DNA from 4 places in the Verrucosispora sp. TAA-831 genome. Region 4 is predicted to be linked to each of the others. Evidence: riboswitches for the same ligand, from Rfam matches in the RefSeq annotation. Region 4 holds a riboswitch; each other region holds the start of a gene.
The links. A riboswitch is a leader RNA that binds a small molecule or an ion and turns the genes downstream of it on or off. The one in region 4 is predicted to bind cobalamin.
Positions count from the first base shown of each region.

Region 1: another riboswitch for cobalamin. It lies ahead of ACQVFL_RS19465 (ABC transporter substrate-binding protein); the one in region 4 lies ahead of ACQVFL_RS16925 (ribonucleoside-diphosphate reductase subunit alpha).
Region 2: another riboswitch for cobalamin. It lies ahead of ACQVFL_RS12425 (energy-coupling factor ABC transporter permease); the one in region 4 lies ahead of ACQVFL_RS16925 (ribonucleoside-diphosphate reductase subunit alpha).
Region 3: another riboswitch for cobalamin. It lies ahead of metE (5-methyltetrahydropteroyltriglutamate--homocysteine S-methyltransferase); the one in region 4 lies ahead of ACQVFL_RS16925 (ribonucleoside-diphosphate reductase subunit alpha).

Region 1 is NZ_CP192240.1:4,357,440-4,362,694, forward strand. It holds gene ACQVFL_RS19455 (ABC transporter ATP-binding protein) at 1-499, opposite strand, end outside; gene ACQVFL_RS19460 (FecCD family ABC transporter permease) at 499-1,509, opposite strand; gene ACQVFL_RS19465 (ABC transporter substrate-binding protein) at 1,560-2,543, opposite strand; cobalamin riboswitch at 2,574-2,765, opposite strand; gene ACQVFL_RS19470 (ArsR/SmtB family transcription factor) at 2,917-3,288, opposite strand; gene ACQVFL_RS19475 (SDR family NAD(P)-dependent oxidoreductase) at 3,652-5,112, shown strand.
Region 2 is NZ_CP192240.1:2,731,474-2,736,728, forward strand. It holds gene ACQVFL_RS12410 (hypothetical protein) at 1-925, opposite strand, end outside; gene ACQVFL_RS12415 (roadblock/LC7 domain-containing protein) at 1,223-1,642, shown strand; gene ACQVFL_RS12420 (DUF2267 domain-containing protein) at 1,647-2,051, opposite strand; cobalamin riboswitch at 2,177-2,351, shown strand; gene ACQVFL_RS12425 (energy-coupling factor ABC transporter permease) at 2,382-3,074, shown strand; gene ACQVFL_RS12430 (energy-coupling factor ABC transporter substrate-binding protein) at 3,071-3,400, shown strand; gene cbiQ (cobalt ECF transporter T component CbiQ) at 3,400-4,143, shown strand; gene ACQVFL_RS12440 (energy-coupling factor ABC transporter ATP-binding protein) at 4,140-5,039, shown strand; gene ACQVFL_RS12445 (alpha-glucuronidase) at 5,071-5,255, shown strand, end outside.
Region 3 is NZ_CP192240.1:2,428,903-2,434,157, forward strand. It holds gene ACQVFL_RS11030 (ABC transporter substrate-binding protein) at 1-335, opposite strand, end outside; gene ACQVFL_RS11035 (FecCD family ABC transporter permease) at 360-1,448, opposite strand; cobalamin riboswitch at 1,614-1,826, shown strand; gene metE (5-methyltetrahydropteroyltriglutamate--homocysteine S-methyltransferase) at 1,948-4,239, shown strand; gene ACQVFL_RS11045 (acyl-CoA thioesterase) at 4,332-4,847, shown strand; gene ACQVFL_RS11050 (AI-2E family transporter) at 4,870-5,255, opposite strand, start outside.
Region 4 is NZ_CP192240.1:3,753,517-3,758,771, reverse strand. It holds gene ACQVFL_RS16930 (amino acid adenylation domain-containing protein) at 1-1,749, opposite strand, end outside; cobalamin riboswitch at 1,870-2,077, shown strand; gene ACQVFL_RS16925 (ribonucleoside-diphosphate reductase subunit alpha) at 2,215-4,590, shown strand; gene ACQVFL_RS16920 (ribonucleotide-diphosphate reductase subunit beta) at 4,581-5,255, shown strand, end outside.

The DNA.
Region 1 (5,255 bases), 600 kb from region 4:
GGTTGGTGGGTTCGTCGAGCAGGAGCAGTTGCGGTTCCTGGGCCAGTGCCCGGGCGAGTTGGACCCGCTGGCGTTCCCCACCGGAGAGCGTCTGCCACCGGCGGTGGGCGTAGCCGGTCATGTCGACGCGGTCGAGGGCGTCGGCGGCGGCGGCCCGGTCGGTGTCGGTGTCCGACCAGCGGGAGCGGCGGTGCGGAGTGCGGCCGAGCAGTACCACGTCGAGTGCGGTCAGGTCGAGGTCGGTCTCGGCGTACTGGGCGAGCAGGGCCATCCGTCGTGCGGCGGTGGCACGCGGCAGCCCGGCCACGTCGTCGCCGGCGACGGTCACGGTTCCGGATCCGGGGGCGATCAACCCGGCGACGACCCGCAGCAGGGTGGTCTTGCCGGACCCGTTGGGGCCGAGCAGTCCGACCAGGGTGCCGCGCGGCGCCGAGCAGGTCACCCCGTCGAGGAGTCGAGCGGCCGGCACCGACCACGAGACGTCGTGGATCTCCAGCATCAGGTGCTCCGGTCCCCTCGGCGCAGCAGTAGCACGAACGCGGGCACCCCGATCAGGGCGGTCAGCACGCCCACCGGTAGCTCGCGGGGGTCGAACAGGGTCCGGGCCGCGGTGTCCACCCAGATCAGGAAGATCGCTCCGGCGAGGACGACGACCGGCAGCAGCCGCCGGTGATCGGGGCCGGTGAACCGCCGCACGGCGTGCGGCAGGATCAGCCCGACGAACCCGATCGCGCCGCTGATCGAGACCAGCACGGCGGTCAGCAGCGCCGTGGTGACCAGGAGCAGCCATCGGACACGCCGCACGTCCACGCCGAGGGCGGCGGCGGCCTCCTCGCCGAACGCGAACGCGTTGAGCGCGCGGGCGAACCGGAGGATCACGGCGAACCCCGTCGCGAGCAGCGGCGTCGCCCACGCCAGGGCGGTCCAGTCCACGCGGGCGAGCGAGCCGGACAGCCAGAAGGTGATGCTCTGGGTCGCGTGCGGCTGGGCCGCCCAGATGATCACGAATGTCGTCAGCGCGGCGCACATCTGCGCGACGGCGACGCCGGCCAGCACCACCCGGGTGGGTCGCAGCACCGCTCGCCGGCCGGCGGCGGCGACCACGACGGCGAACGCGGCGAGCGCCCCCACGAACGCTCCCCCGGTGAGCGCCGCCGCGCCCGCGCCGAGTCCCAGGACGAGGACGGCGACGGCCCCCAGCGACGCGCCGGAGGAGACACCCAACAGGTACGGGTCGGCGAGCGGGTTGCGGGTGACGGTCTGCATGACGGCGCCGCAGGCGGCGAGGCCGGCCCCGACCATGGCGGCGCCCAGGACCCTCGGCAGCCGCAGTTCCCACACGATGTGGTCGCGCAGCAGCGGCACGTCGGAACTGGCCAGGCCGAGATGACCGGTGACGACCCGCCACACGGTGCCCAGTGAGAGGTCTGCCGGCCCCACCGTCACGGCCGCGGCCACCGACAACAGCAGGACACCCGCGAGTACGACCACGGCGGCGGCCGGTCGCACCGTCCGGGTCGGTTTGGGCGGGGTCGGTGCCGGCCGGGTGGTGACGGTGGTCAGTTGCTCATCCCGCCGACGCCCCGGGCCAGTGCCTCCACGGCGAGCACGTTGCGCACGCCGGCGGAGGTGGCGGAGAAGGGTACGGTGACGTACCGCTTGTCCCTGACGGCGGGCAGGTCCTTGAGCGCCGGGTGCTTCTCGAGGAACGCCTGCTTGGCGGCGGCGGTGTCCCAGCTCGCGTCGACGAGCACGATGACGTCCGGGTCGCGCTCGATGACGGCCTCCCAGTTGGTGTCGGCCCAACTGCCGGTCAGGTCGTCGAAGATGTTGGTGACCCCGGCCGCAGACATGATCATGGCCGGGCCGCCGCAGCAGGCGCCGGCACTGGGCGCGTCGTTGCCGCCGTCCCACCACAGCACCCGCGCGCCCTTCGCACCCGCCGACACGTCCGCGATGCGTTGCTTCTGGTCGGCGATCAGCGTCTCGGCCCGCTCCGCGACGCCGAAGATCGCGGCGATCTCCCGGATCTCGGTGAACACGTCGTCCATCGCCAGCTTCGCCGGCCGGGTGTCCTTCGGGCAGCCGGCGGTGGAGAGGTACGTGGTCACGCCGAGTTTCTGCCAATCGGCGCGGTCACCTGCTCCCTCGTCGCCGAACGCGCTGGAGAAGGAGGCGTAGACGAAGTCCGGGGCGAGGTCGAGCAGCTTCTCCTTCGACGGGTACTCCTTGGCCAGCACGGGCACCTGCGCGTACGCGGCGGCGTACTCGGGCAGCACCTCGTCGTCGAGGTAGGCGGTGCCGGCCATCCGGTCCTGCAGGCCGAGCGCCAGCATGATCTCGGTGGCAGACTGGTTCATCGTCACCGCCCGCGCCGGAGGGCCCGGGACCGTGACCGGGGTGCCGCAGTTGGTGAGTGTGACGGGCCCGGCGGCGGAGGCCGTGGCAGCCGGCTCGCTGTCGCCGGTCGTGGCGCATCCGCCGAGCAGGGCGAGCACGATGGAGAGCGGCGCGGCAACGCGCCAGGACGCAGGGAACCGCATAGCGGGACCACCTTCCAGCACCTCGTGGACGGTCGTACGGGTGCCGTGGCCGGTCTCCTGGCTGACGGGTGGTGCGCCGGTGGCCGGCCTTCCCAGGCTTACGCCCAGTGACCTTGCGTGGCCTCCAGCATCCCGATCACAGTGGCGAGGGCCGCACCGGTCTCACACCGGCTTCCCGAACACCACGGCGAGGCCACCCTAACCAAAGCAGGCAGCACCGTCACCGTGGCCTAGATCATGGTCGGGAGTGCACGCGGGTTCAGGCGGACGGTGCAACCGAGCGTCGGTGTCGCACCAGGACGCCTCGAAACGTCTCAGGTCCCGGTGTCACAGCGGTGGTGGGGTGCCGGCACCGCCTGGATCAGAGACGAACTCAGCGAGACTTCTTCGCTGCTCGCTTGCGCGGTGGGGTCAACAGGTCGGCGACCGCGGCGATCGCGGACGGCACCAGGCGGTAGTACGCCCAGACGCCGCGCTTGTCACGTTCGAGCAGGCCGGCCTCGGTGAGGATCCGCAGGTGGTGACTGACGGTCGGCTGGGAGAGTCCGAGCGGCTCGGTGAGGTCGCTGACCGACGCCTCTCCCTCGGGAGCCGACTGGATCAGGCTGAGCAGTCGTAGCCGGGCCGGGTCGGCGAACGCCTTCAGCACCCCCGCGAGCCGTTCGGCGTCGGCACGCTTGATCGGCTCGCCGGCGAGGGGCGAGATGGCGGGCGGCGCAGTCTTCACAGTTCCCACGCCTTGCATCGTTGCAGCACACCCCGTCGATCCGCTGGTGAACGAGGGCAGGATCACCCGGAGTTCGTGCGGCTGCCCGCCACCGGACATCGCCGTACCCCCGCCGGGGGGAGTCGTGAACTCCTCGGAGGCAGGCAAGTACCTCCGCCTGCGGTGCGACACCGGGCTCGGCGCAGACGACATCGAGGCGCTCATCGTCGCGCTGCGCGACTGCGTCGCCGGTGCCTCCATCGCGGAGGGTCACGGGTGGCGACGGTCTTCGGGCCGGCGAACAGGCGCGGGATGCGTCGGAGCCCGCCCGGTGCGTACAGTTCCGGGTCGGACGTGGGGTCGACCGGACGGATCCGGCGCAGGGAACGGGACATCGACGGCATGACGGCGGACAAGATTGCGAAGAACGGTCAATACCGCATTGACCCGACCCAACTGGAGACCTGTCTCAGCGTCTTCGAGGCGTTGGAGGATCTGCCTCCCGATCATCCCGACGTGGTGCGGGTGCAGCGGGCCACCGCGAAGCTCTACAAAATGATCAAGCAACGGCGACGTGAGGACCGACGGGATGCCATCGCGGCAGCCGATCGCGCGGTGACAGCAGCCACCGCCACCGGTGCCCCGGGCCGCATCGACGACGAGACCCAGGGCAACCCGCTCGTCTCCCCCACCGTGGGTGCCACCGCCGGCGTCCTGCACAAGCCGCGTGGTTGCTACATCTGCAAGCAGCGCTACCGCGAGGTGGACGCCTTCTACCACCAGCTCTGCCCGACCTGCGCCACCCTGAACCGGGAGCGCCGCGACGCCCGTACCGACCTGACCGGTCGGCGCGCGCTGCTCACCGGCGGCCGGGCGAAGATCGGCATGTACATCGCACTGCGGCTGTTGCGCGACGGCGCGCACACCACGGTGACCACCCGATTTCCCCACGACGCGGTCCGTCGATTCGCCGCGATGCCCGACAGCGGGGACTGGCTCCACCGCCTCCGGATCGTCGGGATCGATCTGCGCGACCCCGCCCAGGTGATCGCCCTCGCTGACTCGGTCAGCGACCAGGGACCACTCGACATCCTGATCAACAACGCGGCGCAGACCGTCCGCCGCACGCCCGCGGCGTACGCGCATCTCGTCGCCGCAGAGGCGGCGGCCCTGCCGGACGGTCCGCTACCGGAGATGATCACCTTCGCCAAACCGGCCGGCCGGAGCGAACCGGCGGGTAGCCTGATCGCGGCACCGACCTCGCCCACCATCACGCCACACGCGCTCACCGCGCTGGCGCTGACCAGTGGCTCCGCCTCACCGGAACGGATCGCGGCAGCCAACGCCATCGACGCCGGCGGTCTGGTGCCCGACCTCGACCCGGTCAACAGTTGGGTGCAGCGGGTGCACGAGGTGGACCCGGTCGAACTGCTCGAAGTGCAACTGTGCAACGTGACCGCGCCGTTCGTACTGGTCAGCCGACTGCGACCGGCGATGGCCGCAGCGACCGCCCGCCGCAAGTACGTGGTGAACGTGTCGGCGATGGAGGGCCAGTTCGGCCGCGGCTACAAGGGGGCAGGTCACCCGCACACCAACATGGCCAAGGCCGCGCTGAACATGCTGACCCGGACCAGTGCCCAGGAGATGTTGGCCGACGGCATCCTCATGACCAGCGTCGACACCGGCTGGATCACCGACGAACGGCCTCACCCGACGAAGATGCGGCTGGCCGAGGACGGCTTCCACGCCCCGCTGGACCTGGTCGACGGCGCGGCCCGGGTCTACGACCCGATCGTCCGCGGCGAACAGGGCGAGGACCTGTACGGCTGCTTCCTCAAGGACTACGCGCCCTGCGCCTGGTGATCGGCGCTGACCCCGGGGACAACCTCCGCCAAGCAGCTCGAAGGCCCGGCCGCACAGCGCGGCACCCCGCCCATGCCCTCCCCCACCCGGCGGCCAGCCGCCCGCCGGGTGGCGGCGCCGACGTCAGGTTCCGGTCACCCGAC
Region 2 (5,255 bases), 1.0 Mb from region 4:
CACCCGAGGTGAGATCGAGCACGGCGAGCCGGTTGCTGCCGGAGCGGGTGTCCACCACCACGGCCCGTCGCCCGTCCGGGGCGAAGGCGACCTCCCCGACCGGGGTGAGCAGGGTCCGCACGTCACCGTCCGGGGCCACCACACTGACCGCCCGCCGCTGGTCGAGAAGGTGCAGCACCGCGAAGCCGCCCTCTGTCATCGCCCCCTGAACCGTGCCGCTGCCGAGCGTGACGGTAGGCCGGGACCGCCCGTTCGAGGTGTCCGCCACGACGAGCCGCCGAGGCCGCTCCTTGCTGGGCGCGGCGAGGTAGCGGCCGTCCGCGCTGGCAGCGATCGGGTACGACGGCAACGTCATGGGCGCACTCGCCGCCCCGGTCTCCAGGTCGATCCCGCCGTACCCGGTGCGCGGCCGGTCCTGCCACACCACACCACCCAGCTCGGCGGCAGAACAGGACGCCTCCACCGACGGCTGCGCGATCGCCCCCGCGCCGGTCACCGTGAGGCACCGGGAGCCGGTGATCGCCAGCCCGGCGCCGACGCCGGTGACCTCCCGGGCGTACGTGTGCTCGGGCAGCGTGACATCCCGCAACCGCCCGCCCACGAGCAGCGCGTCCCGGCGGTCCTCCGCCAGGCCCCGCGCGACCGTCGGGAACCGGGGATCGCCCAGGGCGAGGTCGACGTGCCGCCGGACCGGCGTCAGCCCCGCCACGTCGTCCCCGAACCGGTCCACCGCCAGCAGCCCGACCAGGTCGCTGCGCCGCTCGTCCGCCACCGGCACCGCCAGCACCGCCGCACCGAGCCCCCGCACCTCGGCCGGCAACGGCGCTGCCCGCACCGGCAACTCCGACTCCGCCCCGTCGGAGCAGCCGGCGACCGTCGCGAGAGCGGCCACCGCGATCAGGGCAGTCCAGCGGGTACGCGTCATCCCGCCATTCTGATCACCGTAGGCAACCACCGCGACATGAGGCCGCCGGGCGAGGTGTGGATGTAAGGAGGGGTCCCCTGCTATGCACGAGGCGTTAGCAGGGGACCCCTCCTTACATCACGGTCGGTCAGAGGAACGGTTCTCGGTGTGACCGTGACGTCCGACCCGTCCGATTAGGGTGACCAGCGGCGTCGTACGTTAGGGGGATCAGGGAACAGGTTCGGGGGAACGTAGGGCCCCTGACACCGCGTCTTCTCTGGTACGAACGTAGGAGTTTCGACGAGAGGACAGCGCCTTATGACCCATGCCCTGGTCACCGCCGAGAACCTCAACGCCGCGCTCGACGACATCGTGGATCGGGTGCCCGGTGCCAAGTTCGCGGTGGTGCTCTCCCCGGACGGCATCATGCTGGGGGCCTCGCGGGGCATCGACGAGGAGATCGCCGAGCAACTGTCCAGTGTGGTCTGTGGGCTTCAGGCGTTGGGTCTGGCCGCCGCACGATTGTGCGGCAACGGCGAGCTGCATCAGGTGGTGGTGCAGATGTCGCGGGCGTTCCTGTTCCACGCCACCGCCGGCAACGGGGCGATCCTCACCGTCGGGATCGACGGGTCGGCGGAGGTCGGGGACATGGCGTACGAGGTCGCCCTGTTCTGTGCGCAGGCCGGCGATCACCTGCCGGTGTACGTGGAGCCGGCGCCCCACCTGACCGGCCGGTGATCCGCTAGCCGCGGTCGCGCTGCGCGTCGTAGGACGGCGCCGGGTTGGCCACCTGCCACAGTTCGGCCGGTAGGTTCGCGATGACGTCGTCGTATGCGGCGGGGGCGACGTCACCTCGAATGGTGTCCAGGACCGCCCGGATGCCGGCCTCGGCCAGGTCGGGGTCGACGTCGGCCCGGCCGCCGACGCGTTGGACGAACACGTCGAGGCCGAAGCGTTCGGCGGTCTCGCTGGGCGCGAACGTGTACGCCCGCAGCCCTTCCGGGAGTTGCTCGGCCAGGTCCCGGGCCTCGCCTCCGTCGATCCGCTCGGCCAGCGTGGTCAGGGTTGCGCGCGCGATGGCGGTCGCCTGCTCCGTCGACGCGCCGGTGCGGTTCGCCACCGAGTCGATGAACTCGTTCTCGTCCAACCCGCCGGCCCCTTTCTCGCAACGGATCTGGCGTCTACCCGGGAATCGTCGTGACAAACGGCACTCTTCACCCGAGTACGGTCGTCGGGGTATCGACGAGTCTTGTGCGCCGGTGCGCGGAACGGATAACGTCTCGCCGTCGCGGTAATGGGAAGCCGGTGTGAGACCGGCGCGGCCCTCGCCACTGTGACCGGGGAGTTCACTCCGACTTGTACGCCACTGGGTCCGTGGAGGACCTGGGAAGGCCGGAGTTCGCGACGATCCGGGAGCCAGGAGACCGACCCCGACGTGTGATCTCGTCCACGAGGTGTTGGAAGGGGAGGTCGACTCATGCACATCGCTGAGGGCTACCTACCACCGGTGCAGGCGGCGGCATGGTTCGCGGTCTCGACGCCGTTCGTCATCCACGGTGCACGCAACCTGGTCCAGCAGGTCCGCGCGAATCCCGACGCGAAGCTGTTGCTCGGCGCGGCCGGGGCGTTCACCTTCGTCCTGTCGGCGCTGAAGATCCCTTCGGTGACCGGCTCCTGTTCCCATCCGACCGGTGTGGGGCTCGGGGCGATCCTGTTCCGGGCACCGGTGATGAGTGTGCTCGGCACGATCGTGCTGCTGTTCCAGGCACTCCTGCTGGCGCACGGCGGGTTGAGCACGCTCGGCGCGAACGTCTTCTCGATGGCCATCGTCGGCCCCTGGGTGGCCTTCGGCGTGTACGCGCTGGTCCGCCGGCTCGGTGGCGGCCTCGGCATCTCGGTGTTCTTCGCCGCCGCCCTGGCCGATCTGGCGACCTACTGCGTGACCAGTGCGCAGCTCGCGTTGGCCTTCCCCGACCCGGATTCGGGCTTCGTCGGCGCGCTTGCCAAGTTCGGGTCCATCTTCGCGGTCACCCAGATCCCGCTGGCGATCAGCGAGGGGCTGCTCACCGTCCTGGTGGTGCGGTTGCTGGTCCGGGTGAGTCCGCAGGAACTCCGCCGGCTCGGCGTACTGCGCCGTCCGGCCCCGACGACCGAGGGAGCGGTGGCGTGAAGTCGTTCGGCCGGACCAACCTGTTGTTGCTGCTCGCCGTGGTGGCGTTGGCGGTGGCGCCGCTGGTGCTGGGGCTGGGCAGCGGCGATGAGCCGTTCACCGGTGCCGACGCCCTCGCCGAGGAGGCGATCGTCAACGACCATCCCGACTACGAGCCGTGGTTCAGCTCGATCTACGAGCCGCCGTCGGGTGAGATCGAGTCGGCGTTGTTCGCGCTCCAGGCCGCCCTCGGGGCCGGTTTCCTCGGCTACTACTTCGGGGTCGCCCGGACCCGGCAGCGGCTGCGTGGCGAGCAGTCCGCGACCGGGGAGAAGACCACCGACTAGTGCTCGCGTTGGACGTGGCGGCGTACGCCAGCCCCTGGCGGTGCCGCCACCCGGCGGAGAAGGCCCTGTTGGCCCTGGGGCTGCTGGGTTGTGCGCTGCTCCTGCCGCCGTGGCCGGGCGCCCTGGTGGTGGGCCTGACCGCGACGGTGGCGCTGCTCGGGCCGGCGGCGTTGCCGCCGCGCCTGCTGGTCCGGGCGGCCCGGACCCCGCTGTTGTTCATCCTGACCGGTTCGGTGCCGATGCTGGTGGCGGTCTCCGGCCCGACGCGTGTGCGGTGGGCACCGGAGGGGGTGGCGACGGCCGCCACGACCGCCGGTCGGGCCTGCGCCGCGTTGCTCTGTCTGCTGCTGTTCGCCGCCACCACGCCGCTCGCCGACGTGCTGCCCCGGCTTCAGCGTCTCGGGGTGCCCAGCGCCGTCACCGAGGTGGCCGCGTTGATCTACCGGATGTTGTTCCTGCTGTTGGAGAGCGTGCACGCGGTGCGGCAGGCCCAGGCGGCCCGGCTGGGCTACCGGACCTGGGCCAGCACCTACCGGTCGCTGGCCGGGCAGGCCGGCGCGGTCTTCGTCCGGGCGTTCTCGCTGGCCCGGCGGTGGGAGGAGGGGTTGGCGCTGCGCGGTTACACCGGCTCGTTGGCGGTACGCACCGAGGTGCGGCAACCGTCGGTGGCGTTCCTGGCGGTCACCGTGTTGCTGTTGGCGGCGGTGGTGCTGTCCACCCGGCTGCTGGTGGTGTTCGGGTGAGCGGCGACCCGCCCCTGTCGGAGCTGCGCGAGGTCGGCGACCCGCCGCTGCTGGAGCTGCGCGGGGTCAGCTTCGGGTACGAGGCGGACCGTCCGGTGCTGACCGACGTCGACCTGCGGGTGCCAGCCGGGCGGCGGATGGCCGTGCTGGGACCCAACGGCGGCGGCAAGACGACCCTGTTCCGGCTGATGGTCGGCGCGTCGGCCGTCGACTCGGGCACGGTGCTGGTCGGCGGGGTGCCGCTGCGTCGGACCCGGGCCGGGCTGCTCGACGTCCGCCAGCAGGTGCAGTTGGTGCTCCAGGATCCCGACGACCAGTTGTTCGCCGCGACCGTCTTCCAGGACGTCTCGTTCGGGCCGGTCAACCTCGGTCTGGACGACGCGCGGGTGCGGCAGCGCTGTGCCGAGGCGCTGGCCGCGTTGGAGATCACCGACCTCGCCGACCGTCCCACCCACCTGCTGTCGTACGGGCAGCGCAAGCGGGTGGCGATCGCCGGAGCGGTGGCGTTGCGACCCCGGGTGCTGATCCTCGACGAGCCGACCGCCGGGCTGGACCCGTCGGGGGTGGAAGCGCTGCTGCGGACGCTCGACGCCCTGCACCGGGCCGGCACCACGCTGCTGCTGGCCACGCACGACGTGGACCTGGCATACCGGTGGGCCGACGAGCGGGTGCTGGTGGCGGGCGGCCGGATCCGGCAGGGCGTGAGCGGTGCCGAGTTGGGCGGCGGGGACCTGCTCGACGGTGCCGCGTTGACTCCGGCGTGGGCGCCGGTGGTGCACCGGCTGTTGGACCGCGTGCCCGACCTGGCCGGGGCCCGGCCACGGACCCCGGCGGAGTTGGCCCGGCTGTTGGACGCTGCGGTCGGTACCGGCCGAAAGGTTCCGGAAGGACCTTGACGCATCGATCAAGATGGTTACGATCTGCGCAATGCGACGGATTCGCCCGGAGCACACCGGCCCCGACCCGACCGACGTCCATCCCGCCTGGCTACCGCCGGCCGCGTTCCGCGCCGTCGGTGCCCGGCACACGCTCGTCCACGGCGACGGCCTGCTCGTCGACACGGTGCTGCACGAGGTCCGACTCGCCTGCGCCACGCACGGCGGCACGGTCCG
Region 3 (5,255 bases), 1.3 Mb from region 4:
AGGTGCCCGCTGGTGTCGGTCCTGTCGGTCAGCAGCGGGATCCGGTCCAACCCGGCCTGGGTCGGCGCGTCGTAGTACTCCTTCGGGTACTGCCCGGCGCGGGCGGTGACCCGGTCCAGGACGCCGAGCGCGTGCAGGTACGGCACGGCGGCGCTCTTGAGCAGCACGACCCGCTCCGGAGCGGCGTCGAAGGTGACGTCCACGCCGCAGTTGGTCACGGTGACCGGGTAACCGGGACCGGCCTCGGCCGGCCCGTCGGCGCCGCCGCCGCACCCGGCGACGAGCAGCACGCACGCGGAGGCGGCGGCGGTGGCGAGGCGGGTTGCCTTCAACATCGGTTCTCCTTGACGGGTGGGCGTTCAGGCGCCGGAGGCGTGCAGGCGGCGGATCAGGACCAGCAGGAAGGGCGCGCCGAGCAGGGAGGTGATGATGCCGATCGGGATCTCCTGGGGGGCCAGCAGCACCCGGGCCAGCACGTCGGCCCAGACCAGCAGGATCGCCCCGAGCAGCGCGGCCACCGGCACCACGCGGACGTGCGGCGCGCCGACGATGCGCCGGGCCAGGTGTGGCACGACCAGACCGACGAACCCGATGCTGCCGGCGGCGGAGACCAGGATGCCGACGCTCAGCGAGACCAGCACCAGCAGCCGGAGTCGGAACCGGTCCGGCGAGACGCCCAGCGTGTGCGCGGTCTCGTCGCCGATGGCCAGCACGTCGAGCCGCCGCCCGACGACGGTCAGGTAGGCGATGGTGCCGATCAGCACCACCGCGGCGATCAGCAGCAGGGCGTTCCAGCGGGCCAGGCCCAGCGACCCGAGGAGCCAGAACATCACCGAGCGGGCGCCCTCGGCCGACCCGGAGGCGAAGATCAGGAAGCTGGTGGTGGCGTACAGCGCGTACCCGACGGCGACGCCGGCCAGCAGCAGCCGGAGGGAGGTGACCCGGCCGCCGCTGCGCGCGATCAGGAAGACCAGCAGCGACGCGCCGAGCGCGCCGACGAACGCGCTGGTGGAGAGCGCGTACTGGCCGAAGCCGGCACCGGCGCCGAACAGGATCGCGGCAGCCGCGCCGCTGGAGGCGCCGGAGTTGATGCCGAGCAGGTACGGGTCGGCGAGCACGTTGCGGACCATGGCCTGCAACGCCACGCCGCAGACCGCCAGGCCGGCGCCGACCAGCATGCCGAGCAGGACGCGGGGCAGTCGGACCTGCCAGACGATCGCCTGCTGCGGCCCGGTCCAGGTGACCTCGCCCGGCAGCCCGACGAGGTGGTGCCCGATGATCCGGGCCACCGTCAGCGGGGGGATGCCGATCGCCCCGGCCCCGACCGCGACCAGCCCGGTCAGGACCAGCCCGAGGGTCAGCGCGAGCAGCCAGAGGCCGGTGCGGCGACGCTGCGCCGCCACGCCGAGCACGTCCGTCCGGCTCGTCGGCAGGGTGGTGACGCTCACCGCACTCCCACGCAAAGTCGTTGTTCTTGCCAAGTCTTTGCAAAAACTAACACCATGATCATGCGAGCGGAAGCCGGATGAGTCGTTGTTCACCCACCGCCCGACACGCCGTGGCGGTGCGGACATCACACCCGCGCGACGGTCGCCGCGCGTGATCCGGACGCTAGGATCCGTGACGGTACTGGTTCGCCCCGGCCGTTCGGTCGGAGCGTCGTAAGAGGGAACCCGGTGTGAATCCGGGACTGCCCCGCAGCGGTGAGTGGGAACGACCGCCGTCACACGCACTGGACACCTGTCCGGGAAGCGACGGCCAGTAGGAGACCGGCCCAGCCGGTCGCGCCCACGAGTCCGAAGACCTGCCCGTGCCGCGTGCGCAACCGCGCACGCCGCCGTCGGCCCCGCGGGAGGGCCAGGGCGAGGTCGGTCGTCGCACCGTGCCCTCCCCAGCCCTCCTCCGGAGCCGTACCGCCGGACCTCGAGGGAAGGGAACCCTGGCGACATGACCACTCCGTTCGGCACGAGCACCGTGCTCGGCTACCCGCGCATCGGCCCGCGTCGTGAGCTCAAGACCGCGGTCGAGGGCTACTGGGCCGGCCGCATCGACGAGCCGACCCTGCGGGCCGCCGCCGCGCAGGTGCGCGAGCAGACCTGGCGTACGTTGCACGACGCCGGCCTGTCCGCCGTACCGTCCAACACGTTCTCGCTCTACGACCACGTGCTCGACGCGGCCGTCACGGTCGACGCCGTGCCCGACCGGTTCCGCCGGCTGGGCCTCGGTGAGCTGGACACCTACTTCGCCATGGCACGCGGCACCGCGCAGGAGCCGCCGCTGGAGATGACGAAGTGGTTCGACACCAACTACCACTACCTGGTGCCCGAGATCGGTCCGGACACCGCCTTCGCCGCCCGCCCCGACAAGCCGCTGGCCGAGTACGGGCGGGCGCGGCAGCTCGGCATCACCACCCGTCCGGTCCTGGTCGGCCCGGCGACCCTGCTGCTGCTCGCCAAGCCCACCGCCGACGCGCCCGACGGGTTCCGCCCGTTCGACCGGCTGGACGACCTGGTCGACGTCTACGCCGACCTGCTGTCCGCACTCGCCGACGTCGGGGTGCCGTGGGTGCAGCTCGACGAACCGGCGTACGTCGGCGACCGGTCCGACGCCGAGATCCGCGCCCTCGGTGCCGCGTACGCCCGGCTCGGCGCGCTGACCCACCGACCCCGCCTGTTCGTCGCCGCGTACTTCGGGGAACTGGGCGACGCGCTACCCGCGCTGCTGGACACGCCGATCGAGGCGATCGGGCTGGACCTGGTGGCCGGGCCGGGCGATCTCGGCCGACTCGCCGGCCACGGCGCGCAACCGGGCCGGACCGTGGTCGCCGGGCTGGTCGACGGCCGCAACGTGTGGCGGACCGACCTGCGGGCTGCCGCAGCCGTCGGCGCCACCCTCACCGGGCTCGCCGACACCGTCGCCGTGTCGACCTCCTGCTCGCTGCTGCACGTGCCCGTCGACCTGGCCGCCGAGACCGACCTCGACCCGCTACTGCGGGAACGGTTGGCGTTCGCCCGGCAGAAGGTCGACGAGGTGGTCGCGCTCGGCCGGGTGCTGCGCGACGGGGTGGGCGAGCTGCCCGCCGCGCCCCCGCCGGTCCCGGCGCAGTGGCGCGACGACCCGGTCCGCGCCCGACTGGAGGCGCTGCGGCCCGAGCACACCCGGCGCGGGCCGTATCCGCAGCGCGCCGACGCCCAGCGGCGCCGCCTCGGGCTGCCCGCGCTGGCGACCACCACCATCGGGTCGTTCCCGCAGACCGAGGCGCTGCGCCGGGCCCGGGCCGAGCACCGCGCCGGCCGCCTCGACGCGGCCGGCTACGCCGAGCGGATGCGGGCCGAGATCGCCGAGGTGGTGGCCGAGCAGGAGCGGCTCGGACTGGACGTGCTGGTGCACGGCGAGCCGGAGCGCAACGACATGGTGCAGTACTTCGCCGAGCACCTGGACGGCTTCGCCGCCACCGCCCACGGATGGGTCCAGTCGTACGGCTCCCGGTGTGTGCGTCCGCCGATCCTGTACGGCGACGTGACCCGGCGGGAACCCATCACGGTGGCCTGGTCCCGCTACGCCCAGTCGCTCACCGACCGGCCGGTCAAGGGCATGCTCACCGGCCCGGTGACCATCCTGGCCTGGTCGTTCGTCCGGGTGGACCAGCCGCTGGCGGAGACCGCCCGCCAGGTCGCGCTGGCCCTGCGCGACGAGGCGCGGGACCTGGAGGCGGCGGGCATCCGGATCATCCAGGTCGACGAACCCGCGTTGCGGGAACTGCTGCCGCCGCGCCGCCGGGACCACGCCGCCTACCTGGACTGGTCGGTGGCGTCGTTCCGGTTGGCGACCAGCGGCGTCGCCGACGCCACGGCGATCCACACCCACCTGTGCTACTCGGAGTTCGGCGAGGTGCTGCCCGCCATCGACGCCCTGGACGCCGACGTGACCAGCATCGAGGCGTCCCGTTCCCGGATGGAGATCCTCGACGACCTGGCCACCGTCGGCTACACCCGGGGGATCGGGCCGGGTGTCTACGACATCCACTCGCCCCGGGTGCCCGACGCGGCCGAGGTGGTCACCGCGCTGCGCCGGGCGGCGGCGGCCGTCGGGCCGGAGCGGCTCTGGGCCAACCCGGACTGCGGGCTCAAGACCCGGGGCTACGACGAGGTCCGTCCGGCCCTGACCGCGCTGGTCCGGGCCGCCACCTCGGTCCGCGCCGAACTGGCCGCCGCCGACGGGTCGACGAGCGACTCCTGACCCGGTGACGTCCGCCGGTGGGGACCTCCCGCCGGCGGACGCCGTCGGCAGACCGCACCACCGAGACCGCGCGCGAGGACGGACGAACCGCCATGCAGGACACACTTTCCGCCCCCGGTCGGACGCCGTCGGCGTCCCACCTGACCCTGTCGCAGATCATGGACCAGCACCACACCAACCTCATGGGTACGGTCCACGGCGGCCGGATCCTCAACCTCATCGACTCGGTGGCCGGGGTGGTCGCCGCCCGGCACTCCGACGGCCCGGCGGTCACCGCCGCCATCGACGAGACCGCCTTCCTCCGCGCCGTACGCGTCGGCGACGTGGTGCACGTCGACGCCCGGATCACCTGGGCCGGTCGCAGCTCGATGGAGGTGGCGGTGAAGGTGACCGCCGACCGGTGGGACCGGGCCGTGCCACCGACCACGGTGGCCACCGCGCACCTGGTGATGGTCGCCGTCGACGACGCCGGGCAGCCGCGTGCGGTGCCCCCGCTGCTGCTGGAGACCGACGGCGACCGGGGACGCTACCGCGAGGCGGAGATCCGACGCGAGCACCGACTCACGTTGCGGCGGGCCCTGCTCGACGGCGCCGGAGACCCGACATAGATTCTCGCCGGGGCCCGGAGCGTCAGGGCGCGGTGGCCTTGACTACGACCGCCTCCGGGGGCGGTGGCTGTTCGGTCGGCGGAATGCGCCGGGCCAACCGCCGGACCGCGGTGTTGAGCACGGCGATCAGCGGTACCGCGATGAGGGCGCCGAAGATGCCGTCGAGCACCACACCGGCGGTGACCGCCAGCACCACCGGCAGCGGGTGCAGCGCCACCGCCTTGCCCATGATCCACGGTTGGAGGACGTTCCCCTCGACCTGCTGCACCACGATCACCGCGCCGAGGATGCACAGCGCGGTGACCCAGCCGCCGTCGACCAGCGCGACCAGCACCGCCACCGCGCCGGAGAGCGTGGCACCGACGATCGGGATGAACGCGCCGAGGAAGACCAGCGCGGCCAGGGCGA
Region 4 (5,255 bases):
CGCCTCCGACTGCCCTGCCGGGTGCGTGTTCGCGGGTGCCGCCGGGGGTGTGTCGCCGGACGCGGACGTCGCCGGCAGGCCGGTCGCCGCCGGGTGCCAGCGGCGTTCCCGGTCGGCGAAGTCGCCGGCCAGGTAGCGCTCGCGCATCCGTCGCCGCCGCAGCTTGCCGCTGGTGGTCCGGGCGAACGCGCCCGGCGGCAGCGGCAGCACCCGCACGTCGTCGTGCCCGGCCGCCTCGGCCACCCGGGCCCGTGTGGCGTCGAGCACCCCGGTCGCCCCGGCGGGCGGACGGGCCCAGGCCACGAACACCACGATCCGCTCGCCGCCGCTGTCCGGGTCGGTGCAGCCGACCACCGCCGTCGCCGTGGCCGGCAACCCGACAGTAGCGGCGGCCACCGCCTCCAGGTCGGGAGCGTGGAACGTCCGGCCGTTGACGAAGACGACGTCCTTCGCGCGGCCGGTCACGCAGAGCCGACCGGCGCGCTGGAAACCCAGGTCACCGGTGCGCAGCCAACCGTCCACGAAGGTCTCCCGGCTGGCCTGCGGGTCCCGGTGGTAGCCGCGCGCCACGTTCGGGCCGCGTACCTCGATCAGGCCCACCCGACCCTCGGGCAGCGGCCGGTGCCGCTCGTCGACGACGCGTACCTCGCAGCCGGGCACCGGGTGTCCCAGGTCCATCAGCTCCACCGCGTGCGTACCCGGCCCGGTGGTCACCGCCCGGCCCTGGCTCAGCGCGGCCCGGTCCAGCACCAGCGGCGCGGCGACCTCCCCGGGCGGCGGGAAGGTCACCGCGAGGGTCGCCTCCGCCAGGCCGTACACCGGTCGCAGGGCGGCTGGGGCGAGCCCGGCCGGGCGTACGTGCGCCAGGAAGGCCCGCCACACCGTGGGGGAGATGGGTTCCGCACCCACCACCACGCACCGGACCCGGCTCAGGTCCAGCGTGGCGAGGAGGTCCGTCGGGACCCGGCGGACCGCCAGCGCCAGCGCGAAGTTCGCCGCCGACAACAGGGTCGCACGGTGTCGGTGCGCGGCGGTGAACCACAGCGCCGGGCGCTTCGCGAACGCCAACGGGGGTACCCGAACCTGCGTGCACCCGATGGCGAGCGGGGTCAGATGCGTACCGATCAACCCCATGTCGTGGAAGTACGGCATCCAGGTGACCAGGACGTCGTCCGGCCCGGCGCCACTGGCCAGCCGGGACTGCTCCACATTGGCCAGCACGTTGGCGTGGGTCAACTCCACCCCGCGGGGCGTGCCCGTGCTGCCGGAGGAGAACTGGAGGAACGCCACGTCGGTGGGGTCGGCGGCGAACAGCTCCTCCGGTGGGGCGCCGGTCCGCAGGTCGGCCAGCCGCAGCACCGGTCCGGCCAGCCCGTCGGCGACCGCCCCGGTGGTGTCGTCCACCACGGTCACCGCGTCGGCGAGCAGCTCGCGGACGGCCCGTACCCGGGCCGGTTCGGGCGGCAGCGGCACCGGGACCAGCCCGGCGGCGAGCGCACCCCAGAACAGTGGCTGGAAGTCGTCCCCGGCGTCGGCGACCAGGATCACCGGCGTGCCCGGGATCACTCCGGCCGCGCGGTAGCCACCCGCCACCCGCAGCGACTCGTCCCGCAACTGCCGGACGGTCACGGTGCGCTCGGTGCCGTCCTCGCGCACGTGCACGATCACCTGGTCGGGCGTCCGATCCGCGGCCCGGACGAGGATGTCGAGCAGTGCCCGTCGGTCGCCGGGTCCGGCCGCTGTCTGCACGCGACGATGCTAGTGGGCATGATCGAGTACCCGGCCGACGGTCGGCGGGATGCCCGACATCTGGCACGCGACACGCCCGGCACAGCATCTGGTGTTGCCATCTCCGCACCGCACCCATATATGGTGTGCCCCGTAGCTGGTTCGGCCGCCGCTCCACGACGGTCGAGGCAAGAGGGAACCCGGTGGGAATCCGGGACTGCCCCGCAGCGGTGAGTGGGAACGACCGCCGTCATCACGCACTGGACCCGCCAGGTCTGGGAAGCGACGGCCAGTAGGCGCGAGCACCAGGCCCACGAGTCCGAAGACCTGCCAGCGCGCCGCACGCGACGTGTGCGGCGGTCGAAGGCCGCGTGGGACGGCCGACGCCAGGAGCTGGTCAGTCACGGCAGCAGTGCCGTCGGATGACCGGCGGCGTCCTCCCGCGCGGACCCGACGATCTCGGGGACAGGCGTGAGGAGGGGGAACATGACGGTGACCCAGGAGCAGGCGGGGCCGGAGCAACGCCGGCACGTCATGCAGGTCCGCAAGCGGAACGGCGACACCGAGCCGGTGGACGTCAACAAGATCGTCAAGGCGGTGGAGCGGTGGGTCGCCGACCTGGACGAGATCGACCCGCTGCGGGTGGCCACCAAGACCATCAGCGGGCTGTACGACGGCGCGACCACGGCCGAGATGGACAAGCTGTCCATCCAGACCGCGGCCGAACTGATCGGTGAGGAGCCGCAGTACTCGAAGCTGGCGGCCCGGCTGCTGGCCGCGTACGTGGACAAGGAGGTCCGTGGGCAACAGGTCGCCAGCTTCAGCCAGTCCATCCGGTACGCACACGGCCTGGGCCTGATCGGCGACGACACCGCCGCGTTCGTGGCCCGCAACGCGCGCAAGCTGGACGACGCCGTCGACCCGGCGGGGGACCTGCGCTTCGAGTACTTCGGGCTGCGCACGGTCGCCGACCGCTACCTGCTGCGGCACCCGCAGACCCGGCTCGTGGTGGAGACGCCGCAGTACTGGCTGTTGCGCGTCGCCTGCGGCCTGTCGCAGACGCCCGGCGAGGCGATCGGCTTCTACCGACTCATGTCCAGCCTGGCCTACCTGCCCAGCTCGCCGACGCTGTTCAACTCCGGCACCCGGCACACCCAGATGTCCTCGTGCTTCCTGGTCGACTCGCCGCGCGACGAACTCGACTCCATCTACGAGCGCTACCACCAGGTCGCGAAGTTGTCCAAGTTCTCCGGCGGCATCGGCATCTCCTGGTCCCGGGTACGCGGTCGGGGCGCCCTGATCCGGGGCACCAACGGCAGGTCGAACGGCATCGTGCCGTTCCTCAAGACGCTGGACGCCGGGGTGGCCGCGGTCAACCAGGGCGGCCGTCGCAAGGGCGCGGCCTGCGTCTACCTCGAACCGTGGCACCCGGACGTGGAGGAGTTCCTCGAACTGCGGGACAACACCGGCGAGGAGTCCCGGCGGACGCACAACCTGAACCTCGCCAACTGGATCCCGGACGAGTTCATGCGGCGCGTCGAGGCGGACGGCGACTGGTCGCTCGTCGACCCGTCGGACGCCCCCGAGCTGCCCGACCTGTTCGGCGAGGAGTTCGACGAGGCGTACCGGGCGGCCGAGAAGAAAGCGGTCAAGACCGTCAAGGCCCGCGACCTGTACGGCCGGATGATGCGGACGCTCGCGCAGACCGGCAACGGGTGGATGACGTTCAAGGACGCCTCGAACCGGCTGTCGAACCAGACCGGCGCCCCGGGCAACACCATCCACCTGTCGAACCTCTGCACCGAGATCCTGGAGGTCAACGACGACGCCGAGACGGCGGTCTGCAACCTCGGCTCGGTCAACCTGGGCGCGCACGTCACCGCGGACGGTGTCGACTGGGAGCGGCTGCGCGCCACGGTGCGTACCGCCGTGGTCTTCCTGGACCGGGTGATCGACATCAACTACTACCCGGCCGAGCAGGCGGCGGCGTCGAACCCGCGCTGGCGCCCCGTCGGGCTCGGGCTGATGGGTTTGCAGGACGCGTTCTTCACGCTGCGCCTGCCGTTCGACTCGCCGGCCGCCCGGGAGTTGTCGACCCGGGTGCAGGAGGAGATCTTCCTGACCGCGTTGGAGACCTCCGCCGGGCTCGCCGAGCGGTTCGGCCCGCATCCCGCGTACGCCGAGACCCGGGCTGCCCGGGGTGAGCTGCATCCGGACCTGTGGGGCGCCGAGGTCGGCCAGCCCGAGCGCTGGACCGCGTTGCGCGAGACGGTCGGCCGGCACGGCCTGCGGAACTCGCTGCTGGTGGCGATCGCGCCGACCGCCACCATCGCCTCGATCGCCGGCTGTTACGAGTGCATCGAGCCGCAGGTGTCCAACCTGTTCAAGCGCGAGACGATGTCCGGCGAGTTCCTCCAGATCAACACCTACCTGGTCCGCGAGCTGAAGGCGCGGGGACTGTGGACGGCCGCGATCCGGGAGCAGATCAAGCGCGCCGAGGGTTCCGTACAGGGCGTCGTCGAGCTGCCCGCGGACGTACGCGAGTTGTTCCGGACCGCGTGGGAGCTGCCGCAGCGGGCGTTGATCGACCTGGCGGCCGCCCGTGCCCCCTTCATCGACCAGTCGCAGTCGCTGAACCTGTTCCTGAGCGCGCCGACCATCGGCAAGCTCTCCTCGATGTACCTGTACGCCTGGAAGTCCGGGCTGAAGACCACCTACTACCTGCGGTCGCGTCCGGCGACCCGGATCCAGCAGGCCACCGTCGCCGTCACCCCGAGCGTCACGCCGGTCGTGGCGGTCAGCGACGACGAGGCGTTGGCCTGCTCCCTGGAGAACCCCGAGAGCTGCGAGGCATGCCAGTGACCACCGTCTCCGAGACCACCAGCACCAGCACCGGTACGGGGGAGCGGCACCTGCTGCTCGACCCCGGCATGGATCTGACCCTGCGGCCGATGCGGTACCCGCAGTTCTTCGACCGCTTCAAGGACGCCATCAAGAACACCTGGACGGTGGAGGAGGTCGACCTGCACTCCGACCTCGCCGACCTGGCCAAGCTCTCCCCGGCCGAGCAGCACCTGGTGTCGCGACTCGTGGCCTTCTTCGCCACCGGTGACACCATCGTCGCCAACAACCTCGTGCTCAACCTCTATCAGCACGTCAACTCGCCGGAGGGACGGTTGTACCTCTCCCGGCAGTTGTTCGAGGAGGCGGTGCACGTCCAGTTCTACCTGAACCTGCTGGACACCTACGTCCCGGACGAGAAGGAGCGGTTCGCGGCGTTCGCGGCGGTGGAGAACATCCCGTCGATCGCCCGCAAGGCCGAGTTCTGCTTCAAGTGGATCGACTCGATCTTCGCGCTGCGCGAGCTGCGGACCCGGGCGGACCGGCGGGCCTTCCTGCTGAACCTGATCTGCTTCGCCGCCTGCATCGAGGGCCTGTTCTTCTACGGCGCCTTCGCGTACGTCTACTTCCTGCGCTCCCGGGGGCTGCTGCACGGCCTCGCCTCGGGCACCAACTGGGTGTTCCGC